2 regions of the Aeromicrobium sp. JJY06 genome follow, and region 2 is predicted to be linked to the other one. Evidence: riboswitches for the same ligand, from Rfam matches in the RefSeq annotation. Region 2 holds a riboswitch; the other holds the start of a gene.
What was found. A riboswitch is a leader RNA that binds a small molecule or an ion and turns the genes downstream of it on or off. The one in region 2 is predicted to bind thiamine pyrophosphate.

Region 1: linked by a shared signal. The riboswitch ahead of thiM (hydroxyethylthiazole kinase) and the one ahead of ACGWYL_RS07250 (ECF transporter S component) in region 2 are both predicted to bind thiamine pyrophosphate.

The regions. Positions count from the first base shown of each region.
Region 1 covers NZ_JBIMRD010000003.1:24,902-39,298, forward strand. The annotation lists gene ACGWYL_RS16040 (dihydrofolate reductase family protein) at 1-537, opposite strand, end outside; gene ACGWYL_RS16045 (hypothetical protein) at 721-1,011, shown strand; gene ACGWYL_RS16050 (5'-3' exonuclease H3TH domain-containing protein) at 1,025-2,026, shown strand; gene ACGWYL_RS16055 (NUDIX hydrolase) at 2,023-2,763, opposite strand; gene ACGWYL_RS16060 (DUF1295 domain-containing protein) at 2,781-3,578, opposite strand; gene ACGWYL_RS16065 (cyclopropane-fatty-acyl-phospholipid synthase family protein) at 3,572-4,840, opposite strand; gene ACGWYL_RS16070 (cyclopropane-fatty-acyl-phospholipid synthase family protein) at 4,837-6,084, opposite strand; gene ACGWYL_RS16075 (FAD-dependent oxidoreductase) at 6,081-8,075, opposite strand; gene ACGWYL_RS16080 (hypothetical protein) at 8,171-8,572, shown strand; gene ACGWYL_RS16085 (bifunctional hydroxymethylpyrimidine kinase/phosphomethylpyrimidine kinase) at 8,569-10,041, opposite strand; gene thiE (thiamine phosphate synthase) at 10,038-10,688, opposite strand; gene thiM (hydroxyethylthiazole kinase) at 10,685-11,494, opposite strand; TPP riboswitch at 11,485-11,578, opposite strand; gene ACGWYL_RS16100 (hypothetical protein) at 11,634-12,674, shown strand; gene ACGWYL_RS16105 (response regulator transcription factor) at 12,678-13,325, opposite strand; gene ACGWYL_RS16110 (sensor histidine kinase) at 13,373-14,397, opposite strand, start outside.
Region 2 covers NZ_JBIMRD010000001.1:1,459,685-1,474,081, forward strand. The annotation lists gene ACGWYL_RS07215 (pseudouridine-5'-phosphate glycosidase) at 1-884, shown strand, start outside; gene ACGWYL_RS07220 (carbohydrate kinase family protein) at 881-1,750, shown strand; gene ACGWYL_RS07225 (GNAT family N-acetyltransferase) at 1,771-2,238, shown strand; gene ACGWYL_RS07230 (heterodisulfide reductase-related iron-sulfur binding cluster) at 2,301-5,546, opposite strand; gene ACGWYL_RS07235 (MFS transporter) at 5,641-6,807, opposite strand; gene ACGWYL_RS07240 (DUF4916 domain-containing protein) at 6,821-7,366, opposite strand; gene ACGWYL_RS07245 (DUF6801 domain-containing protein) at 7,512-9,470, shown strand; TPP riboswitch at 9,545-9,654, shown strand; gene ACGWYL_RS07250 (ECF transporter S component) at 9,644-10,243, shown strand; gene ACGWYL_RS07255 (ABC transporter ATP-binding protein) at 10,247-11,596, shown strand; gene ACGWYL_RS07260 (energy-coupling factor transporter transmembrane protein EcfT) at 11,593-12,267, shown strand; gene ACGWYL_RS07265 (DUF6801 domain-containing protein) at 12,385-13,374, shown strand; gene ACGWYL_RS07270 (ABC transporter ATP-binding protein) at 13,433-14,397, shown strand, end outside.

The sequences.
Region 1 (14,397 bases), on a different contig from region 2:
CGGGACGTACTCGAGCAGCTGCATCCCACCGTCGAAGGCCCGTGACGCGACGAGCTCGAGCCGGACGTCCGGCCAGCCGTCGTAGACGCGATCGCGTCCCGTCGCTCCGGTGACGACCGGGAACACGACGACGCGGTAGCGGTCGACGAGTCCCGCGGCGAGCAGGGCGCGGCACAGGCTCAGGCTGCCGATCGTGCGCAGCGGGACCTCGCTCGCGTCCTTGAGAGACCGCACGTGCACGACCGCGTCCGCCCGGACGAGCGTCGAGCCCTCCCATGCGAGCGGCTCTCGCAGCGTGCGGGAGAAGACCAGCTTCGGCGTGCCGCTCAGCCCGCTCATGTCCTCCTCGCCCGACTCGATGAAGCCGGTGAACAGCCGGTAGGTCGTCGCACCCATCAGCAGCACGTGGTCCTGCGCGCCCTCCTGCCCGACCCAGTCCAGGTAGTCGGCGCTGTGCATCCCCCACAGCCCCGGCCAGCCCTCGGCCGCGCCGAAGCCGTCGAGCGAGGTGATGAAGTCCACCGTCAGGTCCGCCATGTCCGCGCCTCCTCGAGTGCCGGGCACCTCCGGCCCGTCCTCCCATCGTCGTCCCGGGCGGGCAGAGAACAACCCCTCCCGATGTCCGAAGACGCGGTCCGCCCGACTCTCGTACCCGGTGACGGAGCACGACGACAGGACGAAGGACATGCACCACCACTCACGCGCGACGGGAGCGACCTCATGAGCGCCTCCATGCCGATGCTGGCCGGGATCGTCTCCACGGTGATCTTCGCGTCCAGCACGCTGCCGATGCTCGTGAAGGCGCTCCGCACGCGCGACCTGACCTCCTACAGCCTGGGCAACCTCGCCCTGGCGAACGTCGGCAACGCGGTGCACTCGCTGTACGTCTTCAGCCTGCCGCCGGGCCCGCTGTGGGCGCTGCACTCGTTCCACCTGGGCAGCACGGTCTTCATGCTGGTCTGGTACCTGCGCTTCGGGCTCGGCCGGACGCTCGCGGAGCCGCGACTATGATGGCGAGCACTCCATGGCCGCCTCAGACGCTCGTCCCCGCCAGCTGTTGCTCGTGGTCGACGCACCCTCGCTCCTGCACCGCAACCACCACGCGCGGGCGCACACGCGGCTGATGGACCGGGCGGGACGGCCCGCGTGGGCGCTGCACGGCATGCTGCGCCAGATCATCGAGGCGATCGAGCGGTTCGCCCCCGACGCCGTGATCTTCGGGCTCGACGACCGGACCGCGTCCGAGCGCGCGGACCTCTACCCGGACTACAAGGCCGGCCGGGCGCCCAAGGACGCGGCGCTCGTCGAGCAGCTCGATCGCTCGGGCGCGTTCCTCGACGCCCTCGGCCTGGCGACGCTGACTCCCCCGGGGCTCGAGGCCGACGACGTCAGCGCGTCCGGGGCGAGGTGGGCGCGCGACCACGGCTGGAGCTGCGTGATCATCACGTCCGACCGCGACGCGTTCGCCCACATCAGCGAGCACACCCAGGTCCTGCGCCTCATCAACGGCGGCATCGACGGCTCGCCGCTGCTCAACCCGACGCGACTCCTGAGCATGTACGGCGTCGCCGCCGAGAGCTACCTCGACTTCGCCGCCCTGCGCGGCGACCCCAGCGACAACCTGCCCGGCGTCTCGGGCATCGGCGAGAAGACCGCGGCCACCCTGCTCACGCAGGCCGGCTCGATGCAGGCGGTCTGGGCCGACATCGAGCACAACGAGGGTCGCGTGCTGGCCGCCACGCTCGACGCCTGGGCCGTGGAGACCGGCTCGCGTCGCATGGGCGCCACCGTCGTCCGCCGGCTCGCCGTCCCCGAGGCGCGCGAGCGCTACGACTTCAACGTGCGGATCATGTCGGGGCGCGACGACCTCGACCTCGGACTCACCCCGGAGGTGCCCGGCACTCCCGGACTGCTCCCGCTCGAGCTCGGCCACGTCCACCGGGTCGTCGGCTTCCTCGGCGTCGAGTCGACCACGACCCTCGCGGTCCGCGTGCTCAGCACCGACCCGGCGTCCGCGCGGGACTAGCGCCAGGCGAAGGTCGGCTGCTCGAGGTCGTCCACGCGGGTCGGGTCGCCCTCGAGCCCGAGTCGCCGCAGCTGCAGCAGGACGGCTCCGGTCGGCGCGTGGACGCGGTCGGTCTCGCCTAGCGGGATCTGCACCACGGGCCGGTCGCTCTCGGGGATGTCCAGGAAGCGCGGCGAGTCCGACCGCAGCAGCTGGTGCAGGCCGACCCGGAAGGCCGCGAGGACCTCGTCGGGCGAAGGCCGCAGGTCGAGGCGGCCACCACCCCACAGCACGACCGGCGTGATCACGTAGCCCGAGCGCGTCGGGTAGTCGTCCATGAGACCGAGGACGTGGTCGGGTCTCAGGCGCACCCCGAGCTCCTCGTCCGTCTCACGGATCGCGGCCGTGACGGCGTCCTCGCCCTCGTCGATCCGACCGCCGGGCAGCGCCCACTGCCCCGAGTGGGTCCGCAGCCGGCCGGAGCGGCGGCTCAGCAGGAAGGCGGCTCCGCCCGACACGTCCTGCATGCGGCCGTCGAGCTCGTGGACGACCTCCTCGGCCGGGGCGAGCTCGGGGTCGCCCGGCACGGGATCGATGCGGGCCTCCCCGGGCTCGGAGTCGACGAGGACGACGGCCACGGCGGCGTGCCGACGGCTCTCGTCGTCGACCACGCGGCGCTCGTGACCGGCGAGGTGTCCGGCGATGCGGTCACGCAGCGCGAGGTCGTAGGGCAGAGGCGCAGGGACGGTGGGACTCACGTCACCAGTGTGGCGCGTCAGCTCCGACGAGGTGGGAGCGGGACGAACACCGAGGTCCGGGCGGCGTACTCGTCCCAGCCGGTCCGGCCGCGCATGCGTCGCTCGGCGATCCGGACGCCCGAGACCACCGTGACGATCGCGGTCAGCACGATCGGCGCGGGCAGCGTCCACAGCAGCGGCCCCCACCCGCTCGCCGCGCCGGCCGAGAGCCAGATGCCCCACCACGTCACGGCCTCGCCGAAGTAGTTCGGGTGGCGGCTCCACGACCAGACGCCCGAGGACAGGACCGGCTCGCGCTCCTGCTTCGGCGTCGCACGGTAGACCGCGAGCTGGCGGTCGGCGACGGCCTCGAGGACCACGCCGGCCACCGTGACCAGCGCGCCGGCGACCGCGACGGCCGGCCAGCGAACCGACAGCGAGACCGACACGAACGCCGCGTAGCCCACCGCGAGCACCAGCACGGCCTGGAGCCCGTAGACCTTCGTCAGGAGCGCGAGGAACGGCACCTCCCGCGCCGAGCCGCCCATGTACTCGAGGTACCGCGGGTCGTCCTCCTCGGCCGCGAAGGTCCGCGCTCCGAGGTGCGAGGCCAGCCGTCCCGACCACAGCAGCACCAGCACGAGCACGAGCACGCCTCGCCAGGCCTCCCCGAGATCACCTGCGAGGCCCACCGATGTCGCTGCCGCCATGCCCACGCCGAAGGCCACCGGCCAGGCGACGTCCACGATCGCGAACGTGTTCCTGACGCGGGACGCCACGGCGCCGGCCGTCATCACCAGGACGACCCCCGCCAGTGCCGCCAGGACGGTCACCATGCGCGCGGCTCGCGGTCGAGGCCGTGCGGCGCTCCGGGACGCACCGCCAGGATCTGGTCGACGCCCATGCGACCGTCGCGGAACGCCGCGGCGCCTCCCGCGAGGTAGAGCCGCCAGACGCGCACGACCTCCTCGCCGACCAGCTCGGTCAGGCGGTCGGTGTGGGCCTCGAAGTTCTCGATCCAGCCGGCGACGGTGCGCACGTAGTGCTCGCGCAGGGCGTGGACGTCGCGCACCTCCAGACCGGACTGCTCGAGCAGGTCGACCGTCTGGCCCACCGGACGCATGTGCATGTCGGGAGCGATGAAGCTCTCGATGAACGGGCCCCCTCCGGGCCAGCGGCCCGTGCGCGACATCTGCTGGATCAGGACCCGCCCGCCCGGGCGCACGCGGTCGCGCAGGACGCCGGCGAACACCGGGTAGTTCTCGGCACCGACGTGCTCGCCCATCTCGACCGACGCGGCGGCGTCGTACACGCCCGCGGCGTCGCGGTAGTCGCACAGCTGCACGTCGACGAGGTCCTCGAGACCAGCGCGGCGCACGCGCTCGGCGACGAAGTCCCGCTGTTCCGCGGCGATCGTGACCGCGTTGACCTGCGCCCCGAACTCCCGGGCGGCGTGGATGGTCAGCGATCCCCAGCCGCAGCCGACGTCGAGCAGCCGGCTGCCCGGGCCGAGCCCCAGCTTGCGACAGATCAGCGAGAGCTTCGCCTCCTGCGCCTGCTGCAGCGTGGCGTCGTCAGAGGTGTAGTAGCCGCACGAGTAGGCCATCGTCGGGTCGAGGATCTGCTCGTAGAACTCGTTCGACAGGTCGTAGTGGTGCGAGATCGCGGCACGGTCGCGGTCGCGCGAGTGCAGCCGTCCCTTGACGACCGCCTGGGACGCCGGGGGCGCCGGGCGGCGACCGATCGCCCCGGCCCTGATCAGCAGCGGCAGGGCGCGCGCCATCGTCCTCGCGGTCCGCGCGGGCGGAACCGGTCCTGCCTCGCGCCCCGCGGCCAGCAGCGTCGTCAGGGCGGCGTCGAGGTCGCCCTCGATCTCGGCCTCGCCCGAGACGTACGCCTGCGCGGCGCCGAGCTCGCCCGGGCTCCACAGCAGGCGTCGCAGGGCCGCCGGCGACGTGATGCGCACGATCGGGCCGCGCGCCGGCCCGACGACCGACCCGTCCCAGAACTCCAGGCGCACGGGGATCTCCCCCACGACCGGCTCGAGCACGGCCGCGGTCTGCCCGGCCAGTCCGTCGATGCGCTGTCGATGGCTCATCGTCCGCTCTCCTTCGTGAAGACGAGGTGGTGGTCGTCGAGGTAGCCCGAGCTGAACCCGGCTCGCGAGTACTGCAGGTAGAAGTGCCACATCCGGCAGAAGGTGTCATCGAACCCGAGGGCCCGCACCTCGTCGGCGCCGGCCAGGAAGCTCTCGTCCCACTGGCGCAGCGTCTCGGCGTAGTGGGCTCCGATCGCCTCGGTCGACGTGAGGCGCAGCGACGTCCCCGCCGTCGCCTCCTCGAGCGCCCGGACCGACGGCAGCGACCCGCCGGGGAAGATGTACGTCGTGACCCAGGTCTGGGTGTTGCGGGTGACCCGCATCCGGTCGTGCGGCATCGTGATGGCCTGGATCGCGGCCCGTCCCCCGGGCGCGAGCACCCGGTCGATCGTCGCGAGGTAGGTGCCCCAGTGGCGCCAGCCGACGGCCTCGATCATCTCGATCGACACCACGGCGTCGTAGCGGCCCTTCACGTCGCGGTAGTCGCACAGGTCGACGTCGATCCGGTCCTGCAGGCCGGCCGCGGCGATCCGCTCGCGGGCCAGCTGCTGCTGGGCCACCGAGAGGGTGATCGTCCGGACCCGCGCGCCGCGACGGGCGGCCCGCATGGCCAGCGAGCCCCAGCCCGACCCGATCTCCAGCAGGCGGGTGCCCTCGCCCACACCGGCGAGGTCCAGCAGGCGGTCGAGCTTCCGCTCCTGGGCCTGCTCCAGGTCACCGCCGACCACCGGGGTGCCGTCCGAGGTCTCCTCGAACAGCGCACTCGAGTACGTCATCGTCGGGTCCAGGAAGGTCTCGAACAGGTCGTTCGAGAGGTCGTAGTGATGCCCGACGACGCGCTGCGTGTCGGCCTTGTCCCCCCGCTCGTCGCGCGGAGGCCGCGGCATGACGGCACCGCGCATGACCTGCAGCGACCGCGGCACGAGCGTGCGGATCCCCGAGGCCAGCACCGTGAGGAACGCCCCGAGGTCGTCCGCGTCCCACGCTCCCGTCATGTAGGACTCGCCGAAGCCCGTCGAGGGCCGGGCGCCCAGACGCTGGAAGAACTCGTCGGGACGGTGAATCGTCATCAGCGGGCCGCCCGCTCCGAGGGTGCGGCCCTCGATCCTCACGCTCACGTCGAGCCGCTCCACGGCCGATTCGAAGAGGCGTCGCGCCAGGGCGGCCCTGACGTCGGTCGCGCGCGAGGGGGACGGCAGGTCCAGGGTCGGCCAGTGCGAGGCCGAGAGGCTGAGGGTCGTCATCGGACACCTTCCTGGTGATGGGTGGGACGAGGGTGGATCGGCAGGCGCCGGGCCCACAGGACGAGGCCGTGCGCGGTGATGGCGAGACGGTCGACGAGTCCGGAGACGGCGGCCCGGCGGTGGCCGGACGTCCGCCGGCCCCGGATCGAGGCCTGGAACGCCCCGCCGTGGGGCAGGTCGAGCTCGACGCGGACGTCGAGAGCGTCCGTCGGCACGGGGGCCGACACCCGGTACGAGCCCTCCACGCCGTGGAACGGCGAGACGTACATCGCCTTGTCGACCCGGCGCTCCGTCTCGGTGCCGCCGTCGAACAGGTAGGCATGGCGGTCGCCGTAGGTGTTGTGGACCTCGACGACCGTGGCCAGCGCAGTGCCGTCGGGCGTCGTGCACCACCACACGCTGATCGGGTTGAAGCAGAAGCCGAAGGCTCGGGGGTGGGCCATCAGGCGCACGGTCGCGTCGCCGAGCTCGAGTCCGTTCCGGGCCAGGAACGCCGCCAGGTTCTGGCGCAGCGTGGCCTTCGGGTCGCCGAGGTGGTCGCGCGACTCGATCGTGCCGCCGGTCACCCGGCGCCACCGCGACTGTCCCGCCTGCCGTGCGGCCTGCTGGTCGATGTCGACGACCCACGTCGAGGACCGCTGCTCGAACGACCGGGTGAACGGCTGCGTCCGGCGATGGCCGACGGTGGTGCGGAAGACCTCCGGGGCGCGGGCTGCGGGGGCGGGGGCGCCCAGCCCGAGCCTCCGCACGGCCTCGGCGCCCGACCGAGCGCCGTCCTCGTGGAATCCCCAGCCGTGGTAGGCACCGGCGAAGACGATGCGATCGGTGTCGATCTCGGGAAGTCGTCGCTGGGCCGCGACGGTCTCGGCCGTGTAGACCGGGTGCTCGTAGTCCATCCGCGCGATGACCGTGGCGGGATCGACGAGATCCTCGCCGCCCAGGGTCACCAGGTAGCGCCTGTCAGTGGGCAGCCGCTGCAGCCGGGTCATGTCGTACGTGACCGTCACGCGTCCGTCGGGCGAGCTCGGCAGGCGCAGGTTCCACGCGGCCTGAGCCCCGTCCGAGCGCGGCAGCAGGCTCTCGTCGGTGTGCAGCAGGGCCGGGTTCGGCGAGTACGGCATCGCGGCCAGGACCTCGCGCTGTGCCGGCGTCGGCGCGGAGAGCATCGCGAGCGCCTGGCGGGGATGGGTGGCGACGACGACGCGGTCGAAGCGCTCCCGGCCTCCGCCGGCGTCGAGCACGGTCACGCCGTCGACGTCCTCCTCGATGCCCGTCACCGGGGTCGAGACCCGGATGTCCGGGAGCTCCTTGGCGATCCGTCGCACGTAGTCGTGGGACCCGCCGACGACCGTCCGCCACCGCGGGCTGCCGAACACCGCGAGCATGCCGTGGTTCGCGAGGAACGCGAACAGGTGACGCGCCGGGTACCGCCCCGCGATCTCGGGATCGCAGGACCAGACCGCCGCCACGAGCGCGCGGATGAAGTGCCGGCGGAGCCGGTCGCTGAACCGGTGCCGGTCCAGGAACTCGTCGAGGGTCGGGTCGCCCGCCTCGGGCGGCGACGCCAGCAGGCGGCGGGCTGCCCGGTGGAAGCGCGGGATCTCGGCGAGCATCCGCCAGTGCCCGACGTCGAGCACGCGACGCGGCTCGGGGAACAGCCCGCGCCGTCCCTTGGCACCCGCCCACTCCAGTCCGGTCGCCACGTCGTGCACCGACAGGGACATCTCCGACGGCTGCGTCTGCACGCCGAGCTCGTCGAACAGACGGCACAGGACCGGGTACGTGTGGCGGTTGTGGACGATGAAGCCCGTGTCGATCGCCAGCTCGCGGCTGCCCTCGGCGACCACATGCGTGTCGGCGTGCCCTCCCAGGCGGTCGTCGGCCTCGTAGACCACCACGCGGGCGCCCGCCTGGGTGGCGAACCAGGCCGCGCTCAGCCCGGAGATCCCGGAACCGATGACAGCGACCCGGGTGTTCTCCGGTGCATCCATGCGAGTCATTCGGAACCGAGGCGTCGTCGGATGGGTCCCGCGCGGAGTTCGGCGAAACGTCGACCGTCTGCACGGCGAACGGGCAGGCTTCAGGCATGCGCACCCTGCCCGCCCTCCTCATCGCTCTCGCCCTCGCGGGCTGCGGCGGCAAGGAGATCACCGCCGGCGACGCGACGGTGCTCGTCGGCGAGCGGTCGAGCTCCGGCGCCGACGCGCTGGGCGGCGGCACCCTCGAGCTGGTCGGCGGGTGTCTCGGCGCGGACGGCATCGTCGTGATCTGGCCCGTCGGCACCGACGTCGTCGACGAGGACCCGCTCACGATCGACATCCCGCACCTCGGCGAGCTCTCGCTCGGCGACCGGGTCGAGGTGCCGGGCGGGATGGTCCTCGAGCACTCGTCGGACACGGTGCCGCCCGGACCGCTCTCGATAGCAGGCGTCACCGTGCCCGAGTCGTGCGCGGAGCACGACGTCTTCCTCGCGCGACGAGGCGGCTAGACCGTTCCGTCCGGCGGAGCAGCGAAGAAGGCCAGCTCGTGCTCGCACGAGGCGCGGAACGCCCGCCACATCGCGTCCCGGGTGGCGTCGTCGGCCTCGGCGGCGAGCCGGGTGACGACGACGATCGCCTGCTCGGTCGCGGACTCGAACGCGGGATCCCCGTACGTGAGCAGCCAGTCGCGGTAGGGGTGCCCGTCGGTCGCGAGCCCGCGGAGGCGCTCGCCGAGGTCGGCGTAGATCCAGTAGCAGGGCAGCACCGCCGCCGCGAGCACACGGTGGTCGCCCCGCGCCGCGGTGGCCAGCAGGTGGTCGAGGTACGCCGTGGTCGTGGCGCTCGGCGCGGCCGGCTCCACGCCACCCAGCCAGTCCGTGTGCAGGGCCAGCTCGGTGACGAGGGCGCCGTGGGCGCCGGACGCCCAGAACGCCTGCTCCCCCAGCGTCGGCGCCAGCCGGCTCGCCTCCGCCAGCACCCGCGCGTAGTCCCGCAGGTACAGCGCGTCCTGGGCCAGGTACCAGCCGAACGCCTCCTTCGACAGCGTCCCGTCCCCCAGTCCCCGCACGAAGCCCAGATCGTCGATCGCCGCCCGGACGTCCGCCACGGCGTCCCACCAGTCGCGCTCCACCTCGGCGGCGGTGGGCCGGGTCGTGAGGCCTCCGCGGGCCCACAGCCCGGCGAAGTGGCTGACCGGGCCATGGCCCGAGCCGACGCGCAGATCCTCGCCGTGGGCGATGCTCTCGGCCAGCCAGCGCTTGGCGTCGGCCGTCGCCTGCTCCCACGAGCCGGTGCGCGCGACGATCGTCGCGACGGCGGACGAGAGCGAGCATCCCGTGCCGTGGGTGGACGTGGTCGTGATCCGGGCCCCGGTGAACTCGACGACGCGACTCCCGTCGACCAGGGCGTCCGGGACGGACTCGCCGTCGAGGTGGCCGCCCTTCGCCAGCACCCGCACCCAGTACGCCACCGAGACGCGGGAGGCCTGCGCCAGCACCTCGCCCCACGAGGTCGCGGGAGCCTCCTCGGCGAGGACCGCCAGCTCGGGCACGTTGGGCGTGATGAGGTCGACCCGCGGCAGCAGGCCCCGCAGCGCCTCCTCGGCGTCCGCGTCGAGCAGCCGATCACCGCTCGTCGCGACCATCACGGGGTCGAGCACGACCACCGGCGGTCGTGCGCGGTCGAGCCACGCGCTCACGGTCTCCATGACCTCGCGGCCGGCCAGCATCCCGATCTTCACCGCGTCGATCTCGACGTCGTCGCTCACCGCATCCAGCTGCTCGGCGAGGAAGGCGACCGGCGGCACGTGCACCGACCGCACGCCGTGCGTGTTCTTCGCGACCAGCGCGGTGACCACGGCCATGCCGTAGCCGCCCTGGGCCGCGATGCTCTTGAGGTCGGCCTGGACGCCCGCGCCGCCCGTCGGGTCGGTGCCGGCGATGGAGAGCACCCGCGGCACCTGCACCGGGGCGCTCACGCCAGACCCCACGCGTCAGCGTGCTCGCGCGCAGCCGCGCGAGGGTCTGCCGCACCGCAGATCGACGAGACGACGGCTGCTCCGGCCGCACCCGCGGCGCGCAGTGCCGGCAGGTCCGCGCTCGTGATGCCGCCGATCGCGACGGCGGGCAGGGAAGTGCTCCGCGCGAGCCGCTCGAATCCCTCGATACCGAGCGGCGGCGGCGCGTCCGGCTTGGTCGTCGTCGCCCGCAGCACCCCGATCCCCACGTAGCCGACCCGGCCGGGATCCAGTTCGGCGGCGGTCAGCTCCGCAGGCGTGGCGGCGCTCAGGCCGATCAGCGCCTCGGGGCCGACGAGCTCGCGAACCACCGCAGACGGCAGGTCCGCCTGCCCCAGGTGCACGCCCGTGACCCGGGCGCCGCGGGCCCGGGCGGCGAGGAACACGTCGACGCGGTCGTTGACGATCAGGGCGACGTGCTCCGGCAGGACCTCCGACACGGCGACGACGGTGGCGAGGAAGTCGGCGGCCGGTGCCTCCTTCTCGCGCACCTGCACCGCGGTCACTCCCCCGGCGGCCGCCTCGGCGACCACCTCCACGACCTCCCGTCCGCGCGACGCGGCGACCGCCGCGTCCGTGACGAGGTAGACCGACAGGTCGGCGCTCACGACAGCCGCGCCCGCGCGTCGAGGTCGGCTGCGTCGATTGAGGCCAGCGCGTCCAGGAAGGCCGGGCCGAAGGTGCCGGGGCCGGCGCTCTGCTTCGCGGCGAGCTCCGCGGCGACGGTGTAGACGGTGACCGCGGCAACGGTCGTGGCCAGACGGTCGTCGTCCACCGCGGCGAACGCCGCCATCAGCGCGCCGAGGGCACAGCCGCCACCGGTGATCCGCGTGAGCAGCGGGTCGCCGTTGGCGATCCGGACCAGGCGCTCGCCGTCGGTCACGACGTCGACCGGTCCGGAGACCGCGACGACGCCACCCGTGCGGACGGCCAGAGCGCGCGCCGACTCGACGGCCCCCTCGACGTCGTCCGTGGCGTCGACACCGCGGCCACCGCCCCCGGATCCACTGACGGCGATGATCTCCGATGCGTTGCCGCGGACCACGGTCGGCCCGAGGTCGCGCAACTGCTCGGCGAGCGCGGTCCGCACGGGCAGCGACCCGACCGCGACCGGGTCGAGGACCCAGGGGGTGCCCGCGGCGTTCGCGGCCTCGGCGGCCTCGACCATCGCGGCCCGCTGCTCGGCCGTGGGCGTGCCGAGGTTCACCAGGAGCCCGTCGGCGACGGCGGCGAACGGACCGGCCTCGTCGGGGATGTCGACCATGGCCGGCGCCGCCCCGGCGGCGAGCAGGGCGTTGGCGGTGAAGTTCACCACGACGCTGTTGGTGATGCAGTGGACGAGCGGCCCTCGGGCGCGGACGCGGCCCAGGGCCTCGGAGGTGAAGGAGGACAGGTCTGCAGGCGTGCGCGACATCGCGACATTCCCTTCGCTAGGACGAACTAGATCAGGTTCGACGGGTGTGATCTCAGCCCCGGTGGGGCACCCCGTGTCTCGCCTGCAGGCTAGCCCGCGCGTCCGACGTGCTCGCGGGCGGCCGTGTGATCATGGCCCGGTGGGCATCCGAGGCACGATCGTGGCGCTGCTCGCCTGCGTCGTGCTGGCGGGGTGTGCGGGCTCGACCGAGGGGTCGGCGGTCACGCCTGCGTTCACGCTGCCCGTGGGCCCGACCACGTGGGACACGACCGCGCCGGCCTGGCTGCTCGACGGCACGCTGCACGTGGGCGACGTGACCGTGGAGCTCGGCGACGACGTGGACCAGTTCGTCCTGGGCGCGACGGGCGTCTACTGGAATCGCGGCGGGACCCTGCTGTTCACCAGCGCCGAGGGCGACATCCGCGAGGTCGCCGACGTCGGGTGGGACAACCTCGCCGTCTCGGCGGACCGCTCCGTGCTCGCCACGGTCGACCAGTCGCGCGGCCCGACCGACCGCTACGGCACCCACGTCATCCAGGTCGCCGCGTTCGACACCCGCACCGGCGAGCAGCTCTACCGCACGCCGGACGAGAAGCCTGACCGCGAGGCCGACCTCGCCGACCTGTACGGCGAGATCATGCCGCTGCTGCACGGCGTCAGCACCGAGCACGTCTTCTTCGACGGTGCCACGATCGACCTCGAGGACGGCTCGCGCGAGGCCGCGACCCTCGATGCCGACGGCCTCGAGGTCTACCCGCACCTGGCCGACACGCTGTTCCCCGCGGGCTACCGCGTCAGCATCAGCGGCGAGGGTCGTCACCGCGAGCTGTCGGACTCCTCGCTGTACGGACCGGGGCTCCTGTCACCCGATCGCAGCACGATCTTCGACACCTCGGCGTGGCCGACCCAGGCCGTCGTCTACGACGCCGCCAGCGGCGACCAGCGCGGGATCGACGCACCGTGGGAGCACTTCACGCTGGCCGGCTGGAGCGACGCGGACACGTTCTTCGGCGTGGCCGAGGAGATCGACGAGGCCGACGTCGACAACATCGTCCGTGCTCGGCAGGTCGTCACGTGCGAGCTGCGCTCCCTGCGGTGCGAACCCGTGAGCCCCGTGGTCCCCACGCCCGAGGAGGGCGACCCGGCGACTCTGCTGGTCGAGGGCACCGCGGCGCTCTGAGCCTCAGCGCGAGGTGGAGCGCAGCCACCCCAGCACGGCGCGCACCCGCCGGTGGTCGCTCTCGTCGGCGTACAGGCCGAGCTTCGCGAAGATGCGCTGCGTGTGCTTCTCGACCGCGCCCTCGGTGACGTGCAGGGCCTGCGCGATCGCCTGGTTGGAGCGGCCCTCGGCCATCAGTGCGAGGACCTCGCGCTCGCGCGGAGTCAGCGCCGCGACCGGGTCGGCCCGGCGTCCCATCCACTGCTGGACCACCTGCGGATCGAGCACGGTGCCACCGGCGACGACCTGGTCGAGGGCGCCGAGGAAGTCGTCGACGTCGCTCACGCGGTCCTTCAGCAGGTACCCGACCCCGCCCTCGCCTCCGGCCAGCAGATCGTCGGCGTACGAGACCTCGACGTACTGGCTCAGCACGACGATCCGCGCCTGCGGCCACCGGCCCCGCACCTCGACCGCAGCCCGCAGTCCCTCATCGGTGTGGCTCGGCGGCATCCGCACGTCGACGACGCCGAGGTCGGGACGGTGCTCGGTCATGGCTGCCACGAATCCGGGCCCGTCGGCGACCTGTGCCACGACCTCGTGACCCGCTTCGGTCAGCAGCAGCCGCAGGCCCTCGCGGAGCAGGACCGAGTCGTCGGCGATCACGATGCGCATCGCACCAGCATCGTGCATCGGCCCGGTCGCGGTCCCGCCGCCGGTGGTCACCCGGCCGGGATGCGCGCGGTGACGAGCGTCGGACCGCCCACCGGCGAGTCGACCTCGAGCGTGCCGCCGACCGCCGCGACTCGCTGGGCGAGGCCCGCGAGGCCCTGTCCCTTGCCCGGGTGGGCCCCGCCGACGCCCGCGTCGCGCACCTGCACCAGCAGGTCCGAGCCGTTGGGCACGACGCGCACGTCGGCCGTGTCCGCGCCGGAGTGCTTGGCCACGTTGGTGAGCGCCTCCGAGACGGTGAAGTAGACGGCAGTCTCCACGTGCGGCGACAGGCCCGCGGGCAGGTCGTGGACGAGGGTCACCGGGACGGCGCTGCGGACGACCAGCTCGTCGAGCGCGACCCCGAGGCCCCGATCCACCAGCAGCGGCGGGGCGATGCCGCGCGACAGCGCGCGCAGCTCGTCGAGCGTCTCGCGTGCCTGCTCCAGGGCCGACTCGATCGTGGCGGAGGCCTGCTCGGGGTCCGCACCGACCTGACGGCGCGCCCGACCGAGGTCCATCGTCAGGCGGACGAGGCGCTGCTGCGGCCCGTCGTGGATGTCGCGCTCGAGGCGGCGCAGCGCCACGGCCTCGGCCTCCTGCGCGGCGTCGCGCGCCCCCTCGGCGCGCTCGACCCGGGCCGACATCGAGCTGCGGCCGTTGAGCACGACGTCGGCGAGCGACGCGTGCAGCCACGCGGCTCCGCGGACGACCCACGGCAGGGTCACGAGCGCCGCCAGGCCGATCGCGAGGTTCAGCAGGCTGTCCGCCAGCCGCCCGTCGCCGAGGCCGATGAGCGACGCCAGCGTCTCGTTGCCCTCGCTCTGCGGAAGCCAAATCTGCCAGAACCAGTAGGTCAGCCCGGTCAGCACGCCCGCCCACCAGACCACGGTCACGATGAACGCGGCGAGGCCCGTGACGAACGCGAGCGGACCCCACAGCGTGTCGAGCCACATCTGCGGGTCGCGCAGCGGCGCGATCAGACGGGCGACGCGGCCCTCGCGCCCGGTGCCGACGCGGTACGTCGTCGGCCGCG
Region 2 (14,397 bases):
AAGTCGCCGCAGCACTGGAGCAGGGGCGCCCCGTCGTCGCCCTCGAGTCCACGATCATCAGCCACGGCCTGCCCCGTCCCGACAACCTCGCGGCCGCGCAGGAGTTCGAGGAGATCCTGCGGTCGCAGGGCGTCACGCCCGCGACGGTCGCGGTCCTCGACGGTGAGCTGAAGGCGGGTCTCACCGCCGACGAGCTGTCGCGGATCGCCAACGAGGACGTCCCGAAGCTCACGGTCCGCGACCTCCCCGTCGTGCTCGGCATGGCCGGCAGCGGCGCCACCACGGTGGCCGCCACGTCGTGGATCGCCGACCGCGCGGGCATCCGCGTGTTCGCCACCGGAGGCCTCGGCGGCGTGCACCGCGGCGCGTCCGAGACGTTCGACGAGTCCGCCGACCTCACCGTCCTCGGCCAGGTGCCGATCACGGTGGTCTCGGCCGGCGTGAAGTCGATCCTCGACATCCCTGCGACCTTGGAGCGCCTCGAGACCCTCGGCGTCATCGTGCTGGGCTTCCGCACGAAGGACTTCCCGAGCTTCTGGCTCACCTCGTCGGGCCACCAGCTCGACTGGCGCGCGGAGGACGCGTTCGCCGTCGCCGCGGTGATGCACAGCCGCGACCAGCTCGGACTGAGGTCGGGCATCGTCGTGGCGAACCCGCTGCCGGAGGAGAAGCAGCTCGACCCGCAGGTCCACGACGAGGCGCTCGAGCGCGCGCTCGCCGAGGCCGAGGCGAAGGGCCTCTCCGGCAAGGAGGTCACGCCGTTCCTGCTGCAGCGCATCGTCGAGCTCACCGGCGGCGACAGCCTCGCCGTCAACCTCGACATCGCCCGCAACAACATCGAGGTCGCCGCCCGCATCGCGACCGCCGCGGCGGAGTACCCGTGATCCTCGTCGTGGGCGACGTCGTCGACGACATCGGCGTCCTGCCTCTCGAGCCCGTCGCCCCGCGCAGCGACACCCGCGCGCAGATCCGGATGACGCCGGGCGGGTCGGCAGCGAACACGGCTGCGTGGCTGGGCTTCCTCGGCGCGCAGACGCGCTTCCTCGGCAAGGTCGGCAACGACGGCGTCGAGCGCCACGGTGACGCCCTGCGCGAGCACCAGGTCGAGCCGCGGCTGGTCGCCGACCCGCTGCTGCCCACGGCCACGATCGTGCTGACCCTCGACGACGACGCCGACCGCACGATGTACGTCGACCGCGCCGCCAACGGCACGCTCACGCAGGCCGACCTCCCCGACGACCTCTGGGACGGCGTCGACTGGCTGCACCTCACCGGCTACACCTTCTTCGACCCGCAGACCCGCGACGTCGCCATCGACCTCATCGCCGAGGCGAAGCGGCGCGGTGCGGGCGTCAGCGTCGACCCCAGCACCACCGCGTTCCTGCGCGAGGTCACGCCCGAGGCGTTCGCCGAGTGGACCCGCGGCGTCGACCTGCTCGTGCCGAACCTCGACGAGGCGCGCCTCATGGTCGGCGCGACCGGCCCGTTCGTCGACTTCGACGCGCTGACGCGGATGTACCCGCAGGTCGTCGTCACGCTCGGCTCGATGGGCGCCGCCTACGTCGCCGGCGGCGACCGCGAGCAGGTGGCCGCCCCGCGCATCCAGGTCGTCGACACCACCGGCGCGGGCGACGCCTTCACCGCCGGCTTCCTGGCCTCGTGGCTGGAGCAGAAGGACCCGCGCGCCGCGCTCGCCGGCGGCATCGGTGCCGCCAGCCGCTGCGTCCAGCAACGCGGCGCCCGCCCCTAGCGAGGCGTCAGGATGACCGCATGACCGTCACGCTCTCGCCCGTCACTGCCGAGCGGTTCCCGGCCTGGCTCCGGCGAACCCGCGCGGAGTACGAGGCCGACCTCGTCGCCACGGGCGAGACGCCTGAGGAGGCCCGGCGCCAGGCCCGAGCCTCGACGGACCATGCGTTCCCCGACGACGTGCCGACGCCCGGTCATGCGGTGTTCGACCTGATCACCGACGAGGGCACCGTCGCCGGGTATCTCTGGCTCGGCCACGACACGTCGGGCGACAGCAGGTCGTGGTGGGTCTGGGACGTGTTCGTCGAGCCGGAGCAGCGCGGTCGGGGCGTGGGCCGCGCGGCGATGCGGCTCGCGGAGGAGTACGCGCGGGACGCGGGCGCCCAGACCCTGGGACTCAGCGTGTTCGGCTTCAACGAGGCGGCGCGCGGCTTGTACGAGTCGCTCGGGTACGAGGTCACCAGCGTGAAGATGCGCAAGCGCCTCTGAGTCCCCGAACGACGAACGCGCCAGCACCCGGAGGTGCTGGCGCGTTCGCGCGGTGACGGCTGTCAGGCCTTCGTGTCGTCGTCCTCGCCCGTGGACTCGTCGGCCGCCGCCTCGGTGGCGGAGCCGGTGAGGTCCTCGCCCGAGGGGTTCGCGTCGCTGAGCGGCGCGGCGTCCTCGGAGACCGGGTCGGGGGCGGGAGCGTCCTCGACCGGCGTGATCGCCGCCAGCTCCTCCTGCTCGGAGGTGGGCTCGGCGTGCTTCTCGGCCGGCAGCTCGGGCTCGGAGTCGTCGTACACGACCGACTCGGCGTCGGGGTTGGTCGTGTCGCCGCTCTCGGGGTGCGGCTCGGGCTTGGGCTCGTCCTCCGAGGCCGTGTGGCCCTTCGACTCGTCGTCCTCGAGCGCATCCAGCAGCGACGGCTGCTCGTGGCCGCCCGCGGACGCCTCGGCGACCTCGACCTCAGCGGTCTCGGGCTCGGCGGGAGCCTCCTCGGTCGCCTCGACCTCAGCGGTCTCGGGCTCGGCGGGAGCCTCCTCGGTCGCCTCGACCTCAGCGGTCTCGGGCTCGGCGGGAGCCTCCTCGGTCGCCTCGACCTCCGTGGCCTCAGGCTCGGCGGGGACCTCGGCAGCGTCAGCCGTGTCGGCGTCGGGCTGGCCGAGTCCGGGCTGCTGCTCGTGCAGCGCCGGGCTGTCGTCGGACTCCGAGTCGAACTCGGGCTTGGAGACCGCGTCGTCCAGCGCCTCGGGCTCCGGATCGGACTGGGCGGGCTCGTCCTCGGGCTCGGTGGCCACGGAGACGGGCTTGGTGCCCTCCGCGTCCAGCGCGCCCTCGGGGGTCGCGTCGCCCGACTCGAAGATGCCTCCGGCGGTGCCCTTCTCGTCGACCGCGATGTTGTGCTTCGCCGCCATCTCGGCGTCCGCGGCGCGGCTCTCGCCCTCCGGGTCGTCGAGGTCGTCGCCGGCATCGGTCGGCGCGTCGGCCGACGCGTGGGCGTCGGCGGCGGCACCGACGGACTCGGTGTCGGTCAGCGTGCCGGGATCGGCCTGGGCCTGCGGACCGGGCTCGGCGTCCTCGGGCTCGTCACCCGCGGCGTGCGACTCATCGGCGGCCGCGGCGACCAGGGCCTCGGCCTCGGTCACGACGTCCTCCTCGGAGCGCTTCACGGCCTGCAGCAGCAGCTGCGCGACGTCGAGGACCTCGACGTTGAGCAGCGACTCGTCCTCGGCCTGCTTCGCGGTGAGGCCGTCGGCCAGCATGACGCGGCAGAAGGGGCAGCCCACGGCGATCTGCTCCGCCCCGGTGCCGATGGCCTCCTCGGTGCGGTTGATGTTGATGCGCGAGCCGATCTTCTCCTCCATCCACATGCGGGCGCCGCCGGCGCCGCAGCAGAAGGAGCGCTCCTTGGAGCGGTCCATCTCGACGTAGTCCGCGCCCGTGGCGCCGATCAGCTCGCGCGGGGGCGAGTAGACCTGGTTGTGGCGGCCCAGGAAGCAGGGGTCGTGGTAGGTGACCTTGGCGGCCGGCGCGGCGGGCGCGACCGGCTTGAGCTTCTTCTCGCGGACGAGGCGGTTCAGCAGCTGGGTGTGGTGCACGACCTCCAGCTCGATGCCGAACTCCTTGTACTCGTTCTTGAGCGTGTTGAAGCAGTGGGCGCAGGTCGAGACGACCTTCTTGACCTTGGTCTCCTCGAAGACCGCGACGTTCTCCATCGCGAGCTGCTTGAAGACGATCTCGTTGCCGGCGCGACGGGCGGAGTCGCCCGAGCAGGTCTCGCCGTCACCGAGGACGGCGAAGGTGACGCCCGCGATGTCGAGGAGCTCGGCCACGGCCTGCGTGGTCTTCTTGGCGCGGTCCTCGAAGGCGCCGGCGCAGCCGACCCAGAACAGCCACTCGACCTCGTCGAGCGACTCGACGTCGACGCCGACCTGCTTGACCTCGAAGTCGAGGTCCTCGGCCCACTTCATGCGGTCGCGCGGGTTCATGCCCCACGGGTTCCCCTTGCGCTCGAGGCCCTTGAAGATGTTGTTGAGCTCGGCGGGGAAGTTGGACTCGACGAGCACCTGGTAGCGGCGCATGTTGTCGATGTGGTCGACGTGCTCGATGTCGACGGGGCACTGCTGCACGCAGGCGCCGCAGTTCGTGCACGACCACAGGACGTCGGGGTCGATGACGCCGAACAGGTCCTCGGTGCCGATGAGCGGACGCTCGAGCTCGCGCTGCTGGTCCTCGGTGAGGGTCTCGGGGTCGGCGCCGAGCAGCGGCACCTTGGCGTACGCGTGCTCGCGCAGGCCCATCATGAGGAGCTTGGGGGAGAGGGGCTTCTCGGTGTTCCAGGCGGGGCACTGGCTCTGGCAGCGGCCGCACTCGGTGCAGGTGGAGAAGTCGAGGATGGACTTCCAGCTGAAGTCCTCGACCTTGCCGACGCCGAGCTTCTCGAACTCCTCCTCCTCCATGTCCTCCATGGTCTCGAGGTCGAGCGGCTTGCCCGCGACGTAGAGCGGGACGAGGGCGCCCAGCGCGGTGCCGCCGTCGGCCTCGCGCTTGAAGTAGATGTTGAACCAGGCCAGGAAGCGGTGCCAGGCGACGCCCATCGTGAGGTTCTTGCCGATGACCATCAGCCAGACGGTGGCCGAGACGACCTTGACGACCGCGAGCAGCGTGATCGTGACCTCGAGGCCGGTGACCGACAGGCCCGACCAGAGGGTGTCGCCGATCCAGCCGGTCAGCGGGAAGTGGAAGTACGTGCCGTGGCTGTCGCCCTCGAGGCTCATCAGGCGGTACTCGGCGCCGCGGATGAGGATGCCGGCGGCGCACTCGAGCGCGACCATCGCCTCGACGAAGTAGGCCTGGCCGAAGCGCGAGCCGAAGAAGCGGCTCTGGCGGCCCTGGGTGCGCGGGTGGTTGCGCTGGCGGATGACGACGAGCGCCGCGATGCCGATGAGGCCCAGCCAGGCGATGGCCTCGCTGACCCACTCGAAGAGGAAGAAGTGGCCGATGATCGGCAGCACCAGGTGCGGGTTCCAGACCTGCAGGTAGGCGGTGGCGACCGCGGTGCTGAGGATGAGGAAGCTGAAGAAGACGGCCCAGTGCAGGAGGCCGACCCAGTGCCACTGGAGCATGCGCGTGTGGCCGAGGGTCTCGACCAGCATGTTCTTCGTGCGGCTCGCCGGGTTGTCGGTGCGACCGTAGGCCGGCGTTCCGGCGCGGATGACCCCGAGCATCCGCTTGATCCCGGGCGCCAGGTAGTACACCGCCAACGCCGTCGAGACCAGCGTGATCACTCCGGCGATGATGTTGATCGGTTCCATGCCGATTCCTCTCGCGGTTCAAGCAGTTGGTGCTGACCCTAATCTGCGGCGGAGAGCGCTGCTCAGTTAGGCCAGCCAAAGGCGTACGATGATGTTACCTGCGAGTAGCAACGGGTACGCAGGCGATGGCCGCCAGCGGGAAGACCGCGACCGCCGCGAAGGCCCAGCCGTAGCCCGCGAGCTCGACGATCGCGCCGACGACGGGCGGCACCGCCGCCGCGGTCAGGTACTGGCCCGTGTTCTGGATGCCGAACGCGCGCCCCGACCACCGCGGTCCGGCGATCTCGGCCACGGCGGTGAACGCCAGGCCGTTGTCGACGACCGTGATCACCATGGCGGCGACCATCAGGGTGATCGCGACGGGCGATCCCTCGAGCACGGCCAGCGCCAGCATGGAGACGGTGGCCGCCACGGCCACCTGCCGCATGGGGCCGAGCCGATCGCCGACGCGGTCGGACCACCAGCCCGCGGCGATGCGACCGCCCGCGCCGAGCACCTGCGAGACCGCGTAGAGCGCTCCGGCCGCGGCCGGGCTCCAGCCGTGCTGGTCGATGAGCCACAGCAGCATGAAGGTCCACACCGCGTACTGCGGGATGACGAGCAGCGCCGAGGCTCCGTGGATCCGCACGAGGCGCCGGTCACCGCGGTAGGGGTTGGCGCGGGGGTCCGTGCCCTCCGTCGCGAGCCGCGGCGGGTCCACGACGGTGAGCGCGATGAACACGGTGGCGACCGCCGAGACGACGAGGCAGCCCAGCACGATCGGCGCGACGCCCCACGACTGCACGCCGGCGGGGACGACGAGGGCGGCCACGCCGACGCCGAGGGGAAGACCCGTCTGGCGGATGCCCATCGCGAGACCGCGGCGATGCGCGGGGAACCAGCCGACGACGAGCCGGCCGCTGGCGGAGTTGGAGCTGCCCGCGGCCACGCCGCACAGGCCGAAGCCGAGCGCGAGCACGACCACGTCGTCGGCGCGGGCGCCGGACCAGGCCACCGCGCTGCCCACGACGAGCAGGGCGAGGCCGGACGTCAGCGCGATCCGCTCGCCCACGCGATCGACGATCGCGCCCCACGCCACGAGGGTGAGCAGGGTGCCGACGGTCGGGGCGGCGGCGAGCGCGCCGGTGGCGACGAGGGGGACGCCCTCGTCGAGGTGCAGGTGCGGGATCAGCAGCAGCGGCGTGCTGACCACGGCGGTCGCGGTGACCTGCGCGATCATCGCCGCGACCAGCATGAGCCAGGGGCTCGGGCGGCGCGTCACCTCCGCGCGCGGGTCATCCGAGAGCGCCCACGTGCGCCAGCGCCTGCTGCAGCAGCACGCCGCGGCCACCCTCGAGCTCGTCGAGGATCGCGGGGCTGAGCGCCTCCTGCGGAGTCAGCCACGAGAGCTCGAGCGCGTCCTGGCGCGGGTCGCACTCGCCGGTGACCGCCACGACGTAGGCCAGCGCGACGGCGTGCTGGCGCGCGTCGTACAGCGGCGTGACGCCGGGGATCGGGAAGTACTCGGCGACCGTGAAGGGCACGATGTCGGCCGGCAGCTGCGGGAACGCCGTGGGGCCGAGGTCCTTCTCGAGGTTGCGCATCAGGGCGGAGCGGATCGGCTCGCCGTGCAGCACGCGACCGGAGACGAACGAGCGCGCCATCGTGCCGGTGGTGGGGGAGCCGCGCAGCAGCAGGCCGACCTGCTCGACCTGGCCGAGGCTGTCCAGTCGGACCGGGATCGCCTCGACGTAGAGGATCGGGACGCGGGACCGGGTCTCCTCGAGCTGGAAGTCGGAGAGCCAGCCGGGGTTCGGGTCGGGGGTGCGCACGGAGGGCATGCGCCCATTGTGGTGGATCCCTGGCTGTCGGCAGCGGACGCGGACGTGAACACGGGTTGTCACTGGGAGTTACAGCACTTAGGGTGAGCCACATCACAAGGCCCGTCCGTCTCAGGGGACGGGTCTGCCGGAGGAAGGCTCGCCCGTGATCCGCACGTCCCGAACATCCCAGCGCCTCGTCGCCGCAGGCTCGTCGGCGGCCGCCCTGGCCGCCGCGGCCGTGGTCGGAGTCGGGCTCGTCTCGCCCGCCTCGGCCGCCGACGTGGAGCTGGAGAAGTCCTTCGACTACACGTGCCAGGTGACGGCCGGCGGGCTGAACCTCGGCGAGCACGTGATCGGCGTCCTCGCGTCGACCACGGCGCCCGAGTCGGTCTCCCCGGGCGAGGTGATCGCGCCGCGCACGGTGAACATCACGCTCACGATGCCCGAGCTGCTGCGTCAGTCCACGGCCATGCTGCTGCAGGGCCGCGAGGCCGACGGCGAGTCCACCGACTCGGCCGTCACCCTGACGACGGGCGGCGAGACCACGAGCGTCCCGATCCCGAACCTCGGGTCGCCGCGCACGCCCATCCCGCAGACGGCGAACGAGCCGTGGACGATCCCGGCGTCGGGCACGGTCCCCGAGATCACGACCCCGGCCACGGCGACCGGCTCGGTCGTCCTGGGCATGCCGAGCACCTTCTCGATCGCCGCCACCATCTACAAGGCCGACGACTCGACCGTCCCGTCGACCCTGACCTGCGCGGGCCCCGGCGACCTGTCGCTCGGCACGATCGCGGTCACCGCGGGCAGCGAGCCGACCACCGGCCCGACCTCCGAGCCGACCTCGGAGCCGACGAGCGAGCCCACCACTGAGCCGACGAGCGAGCCCACCACTGAGCCGACGAGCGAGCCCACCACTGAGCCGACGAGCGAGCCCACCGCCGAGCCGACGACGGACCCGACCTCGGAGCCGACGAGCGAGCCGACGACGGAGCCGACGAGCGAGCCGACGACTGCTCCCACCACGACCCCGACCGATCCGCCGGCGGCCGACGTCGACCTGTCGAAGCGCTTCGACTACACGTGCCGCGTCACGGCCGGCGGACTCGACCTCGGCTCGCACGTGATCGGCGTCCTGGCCGAGACCACGATCCCGTCGCGGGTCCAGGTCGGCGACGTCATCTCCTCGCGCGGCGTCGACATCACCCTGACCCTGCCCGAGCTGCTGCGGCAGTCCACCGCGATGCTGCTCCAGGGCCGTGAGGCCGAGGGCGGCTCGACGGACTCGTCGATCACCCTGACCACGGGCGGCCAGACCCAGGCCGTCGCGATCCAGGACCTGAAGTCGGCACGCACGCCGATCCCGCAGGTCGCCGACGAGCCCTGGCTGATCCCCGCCACCGGCACGGTCCCCGAGATCACGGTCCCGGAGTACGCCGAGACCTCGGTCCGCCTGGGCATGCCCGAGGCGTTCACGATCCAGGCCACGATCCACAAGGCCGACGGCTCGACCGTCCCGTCGAACCTGACCTGCGCGGGCCCGGACGAGCTCGGCCTGGGCTCGATCCCGGTCGGCGACGCCGAGCCGGAGCCCACCACGGGTCCCACCAGCCAGCCGACGACCGCGCCGACCACGCAGCCGACGACCGAGCCCACGGGTGAGCCCACCACGGCTCCGACGACCGGCCCGGGCGACGACGAGGACCCCGACGCGGTGGAGCTGCTGAGCGACGACGTGCTGTCGCCCGGCGACACCATCACCTTCGCCTTCGGGTCGAACTGGATCGGCAAGGAGCTCGAGTTCGAGCTGCGCTCCGACCCGATCCCGATGGGCACGAAGGTGGTGCCCACCTCGGGCGAGGTGTCGGTGCGCATCCCGACCAACGCGCCCGCCGGCTCGCACGACGTCGTGGTGCTCAGCCGCGGCGAGGTGATCGCCTCGGTCCCGGTCGAGATCCTGCCCGCCGACGCCGCGGCCGACACGACCGACGACGACTGGATCAGCGACGGCTACCTCGCCGCGACCGGCGGTCCGGCCGTGAGCGCCGCGCTGCTCGGCGGCGTCCTGGTGCTAGCCGGAGGAGCGGCCCTGGTGCTGCGCCGCCGCACGCGTCGCAGCTGACGCAGGAGTGAGCGGGGGCGGATCCTCGGGTCCGCCCCCGCTGCCGTGCCCGGCCCGTGCGGGCTAGGCTGGCAGCACCACGACAGGGGAGCGCCATGCAGAGGGCGCTGAGAGTGCGGAACAGCCGCAGACCCTTGAACCTGCTCCGGTTAGCACCGGCGAAGGGAGTCATCATGAATTCTGCCGTCACCTCCACGACTCGTCCCACCCGCTACCGCACGATCGACCTCGTCACGATCGCGATGCTCGGCGTCGCCTTCGGCGTCGTCTTCTGGGGCTGGGGGAAGTTCTACGACGTCATCGACCTCGGTGCCGCGGTCGGCTTCAAGCCCGCGGCCGCCCTCCTGGGCGGCATGTGGCTCATCGCCGGCGTCGTCGGCGGCCTCATCGTCCGCAAGCCCGGCGCCGCGTTCGCCACCGAGTTCATCGCCGCGCTCGTGTCGATGCTGGTCCTGGGCGGCACGTCCTGGGGGAGCACCGTCCTGATCTCGGGCGTCGTGCAGGGGCTCGGCGCCGAGCTGATCTTCGCGCTGTTCCTCTACCGCCGCTTCGACCTGCTGACCGCGGTCCTGGGCGGCGCCCTGTCGGGCGTGCTCGAGGCGTTCTACGAGTGGAAGTACTACTTCCCCGACTGGGACCTGCAGTGGCGCCTGCTGCACCTGGGCTTCCTCGCCACCTCCGGCGTCGTCATCGCCGGCTTCGGCGGCTGGCTGCTCGTGCGGTCGCTGGCGAAGGCGGGCGCCCTGGATTCCTTCCCCTCCGGGCGGCCGTAGCGCGTGACGATCGCGTTCCGCGACTTCACCTGGACGCCCCTCCACGGGCGGCGGCCCGCCCTCGACCGGCTCGACCTGAGGATCGAGCGGGGCGAGCGGGTGCTGCTCGTCGGCCCCAGCGGCAGCGGCAAGTCCACGGCGCTCCACGCCGTCGCCGGTGCGCTGGGATCGACGCTCGTGGGGGACGCGTCCGGGTCGGTCGAGGTCGACGGGCGGATCGGCATGGTCACGCAGAACCCGTCGGCTTCGATCGTCGCCGACCGCGTCGGGCGCGACGTCGCGTTCGGTCCCGAGAACCTCGGCCTGCCGCGCGACGAGATCTGGCGGCGGGTCGACGCGGCGCTCGACGCCGTGGGGCTGCCGTACGACCGCGACCGCTTCACCAGTGCGCTGTCCGGCGGTGAGCGGCACCGGCTCGCGCTTGCCGGCGCACTGGCCACCGAGCCCGACCTGCTGCTCCTCGACGAGCCGACCTCGATGCTCGACCCCGCGCTGGTCGAGGTCGTCCGCGACGCCGTCCTGGCGGTCGTCGGCGACCGCTCGCTCGTGGTGGTCGAGCACCGCTTCGAGCCGTGGCTCGACCACGTCGACCGCGTGGTCGTGCTGGACGCCGGTCGCCTGGTCTTCGACGGCTCGGTCGCGCAGTTCCGCACCGCGGCCGTGCCGGACGCGCTGTGGATGCCCGGGCGCCCCGCCCCCGTTCCCCTGGAGGTCCCCGGCGAGCTGCTGGCTCCGGTGGAGCCTGCGCACGTGCGCGTCACCGACCTCGTCGTCGACCAGGTGACCCGGGGCCTGCGTGGCTCGGAGCGTACGCGCGCGGTCTCGGGGCTGACGCTCGCGCTCGAGCCGGCTACCCTCAGCGCGCTCGTCGGTCCGAGCGGCGCCGGGAAGTCCACGGCTCTGCTGGCCCTGGGCGGTCTCATCGAGCCGGTCTCGGGGGTCGTCGACGCGCCGCGCGGGCTGGGCTGGTGTCCCCAGGACCCCGAGCTCGGCTTCGTCGCCACCACGGTCCGCGACGAGCTGGAGGCCACGCCGCGCGCGCTCGGCCGCGCGGTCGACGTCGAGGCGCTGCTGGAGGCCGTCGGCCTCGCCGGGCGCGGCGACGACCACCCCTACCGGCTCTCAGGCGGCGAGCAGCGCAGGCTGGCACTGGCCGCCTCCGCGGCGCACCGTCCCGGACTGCTGCTCGCCGACGAGCCCACGGTGGGCCAGGACCGCGACGCCTGGGCGCTCGTGGCCGGCTGGCTCGGCTCGGCCGCGCGCCACGGCGTGACGGTCGCGGTCGCCACCCACGACCCCGACCTGCCGCGCGACCGCGAGGTCCTGCTGCGCGCCGGGGAGGTGGTGGCGTGACCGGCCTGCTCACGCGCCTCAACCCGCTGGTCCTGATCGGGATCGGCGTCGCGGCTGCCCTCGGCTCGCCCGCGATCCGCACGCTGCCGATCGCGGTGGTCGCGGTGTCGCTCTGGGTGCTCGCCGCAGTCCTCACGGTGCCGTCGTGGAAGTACCCGGCAGTCTGCCTGCTGCTCGTGCTGATCCCGATGGCGAGCGTCGCGTGGTCCACGTGGCTGCTGGGCGGTCGCGACGCCGAGGTCGCCCTCGTCGCCGGCCTGCGCACGTTCGTGCTGGCGTGGCCCGGAGCGGTGGCGGTGGGCTACGTCGACGTCGCGCGGCTGGGGGACTACCTGGCCCAGAGCCTCAAGGTGCCGGGGCGCTTCGCCGCCGCCCTGTCGGCGGCGCTCCAGCGGGTCAGCGGCTCGTGGCGCACGTGGCACGACCTGGAGCGGACGCGCCGGGCCCGGGGGCTCAAGGTGCGGCCGTGGTCGATGGCGTTCGCGCTGCTCGTGCACACGATCCGCGAGGCGACGCGCACGTCGATCGCGATGGACGCGCGCGGCTTCGCGACCGCGCACCGTCGCACGTGGGCCGAGGCCGCCACGTGGTCCCGTGCCGATGTCGGCGTCCTCGTCGGAGCCGTGATCCTGGCTCTCGTGCCGGCGGGGATGCGTCTCATGGGCCTCTGACGCACCACCGTTGAAAGGTGTCTTGCGTCACAGTGCAACTTCAGGTTACAGTCGTCGGCACTGCCCGCATAACGGGCGTTTACACCCACGACCGTGGACCTGAAGCGAGGAGAGCCCATGCGCCAGAGCGCCGCAGCTGCACGTCGAGGACTTCGGTTCGCGATCGCGACGGCGCTCGTGGGCGCAGGCGTCACCCAGGTCGCCCCGGCGGCCAGCGCGGCTCCCGCCGGCGTCGAGCGCGTGGGCTACGAGTGCCAAGCCACCAACCCGATCATCAACTCCACGCTCGAGGGTCACTACCAGTTCTACGTGACCGCCGAGACCGACCTTCCGGACAGCGTCCAGGCGGGGGCCACGGTGCCCGCCACCGACACCACGCTGAGCCTGATCCTCTCGCGTGACCTGGTCGACCACCTCTACACGAAGATGGAGGTCCGCCGGGTGCGCGGCACCTCGCGCTCCGACGTCGTCCTGCAGGCCGTGGCCCCGGGCGGCGAGGTCCTCGAGACCCGCAACGAGCCCGTCAGCGGACTCCAGGCCGACTGGGTGCAGATCCGGACGGGCGCCGAGCTCACGATCCCGGCCGCGGGCACGGTCGCCGCGATCGACGTGCCGTCGACGGCCGAGAACGGCCTCATCTACGTCCAGATGCCCAAGACCTTCTTCCTCGACTCGGTCATGGACCCGCCGGTGCTCGGCTCGGTCTCGGAGGCCGAGCTCAAGTGCGTCCGCCAGAGCGACAACGCCGCGGCCCGGGTGATCGGCACGATCCCGATCGGCGCCGGTTGCACCGCGGTCGAGTGCCCGCTCCCGCCCGCCGAGGATGACGGCGGTGGCGGTGGCGGCGGCGGTGGTGGAACCGGCGACGGCGAGGACCCCGAGGTCATCGAGCCCGTCACCCCCGACGAGGAGACCGCCGTCGACGACGACTACGCATTCGACGAGAACGGGTCCGGCGACGATGCCGCGGTCGCCTCCGCCTCGGCCGAGACCACGGCGCTGCCGGCCACCGGCTCCTCGTTCGGTCCGCTCCTGGGCGCCGCGCTCGCCGTACTGGTGGCGCTGCGGATCGGCCTCGCCGTGAGGCTGCGGCGCACCGGCCGCTGACCACCAGTTCCTCCAGGTACCCGCCCCGCGGGTTCCGTCCCCCTGTGAAGGAGCCCAGATGGGTGTCGAAGTTCGCGTCGAAGGGCTGACCAAGGCCTTCGGCAGCCAGACGATCTGGCGCGACGTCTCGCTGACGCTGCCCGCCGGGCAGATCAGCGTGATGCTGGGCCCCTCGGGCACGGGCAAGTCCGTCTTCCTCAAGGCCCTGATCGGCCTCATCAAGCCCGACGAGGGCCACATCCTCATCGAGGGCACCGACCTCGCCACGTGCAGCGAGCGCGACCTCTACGAGATCCGCAAGCTGTTCGGCGTGCTGTTCCAGGACGGCGCGATGTTCGGCTCGATGACCCTGTTCGACAACGTGGCCTTCCCGCTGCGCGAGCACACCCGCAAGAACGAGACCGAGATCCGCGACATCGTCATGGAGAAGATGTCGATGGTCGGCCTGGTCGGTGCCGAGACGAAGCTGCCCGGCGAGATCTCCGGCGGCATGCGCAAGCGCGCCGGTCTCGCCCGCGCGCTCGTGCTCGAGCCCGAGATCATCCTGTTCGACGAGCCCGACTCGGGCCTCGACCCGGTCCGCACCGCCTTCATCAACCAGCTGATGGTCGACCTGAACGCCCAGACCGAGGCCACCTTCCTCATCGTCACGCACGACATCAACACCGCGCGCACCGTGCCCGACAACATCGGCCTGCTCTACCACCGGCACCTGTCGATGTTCGGCCCGCGCGAGATGCTGCTCTCCAGCGAGGAGCCGGCCGTGCGCCAGTTCCTCAACGCCCAGACGGTCGGCCCGATCGGCATGAGCGAGGAGAAGGACGCCGACGAGCTCGCGGCCGAGGACCACAGCACCCTGCCGCCGCTGCCGCCGATCCCGCTGCAGCTGTTCCCGTCCGACGGCCGCCCCCGCGCCACCCAGGCCGAGCCGGGCGCATGGTGCGCGGCCCACGGCGTCGTGCCCCCGCCGGGCTCCTTCCTGAACGACGGCTCGGGCTTCTCGGCGCCGTCGCCCCAGTCGAT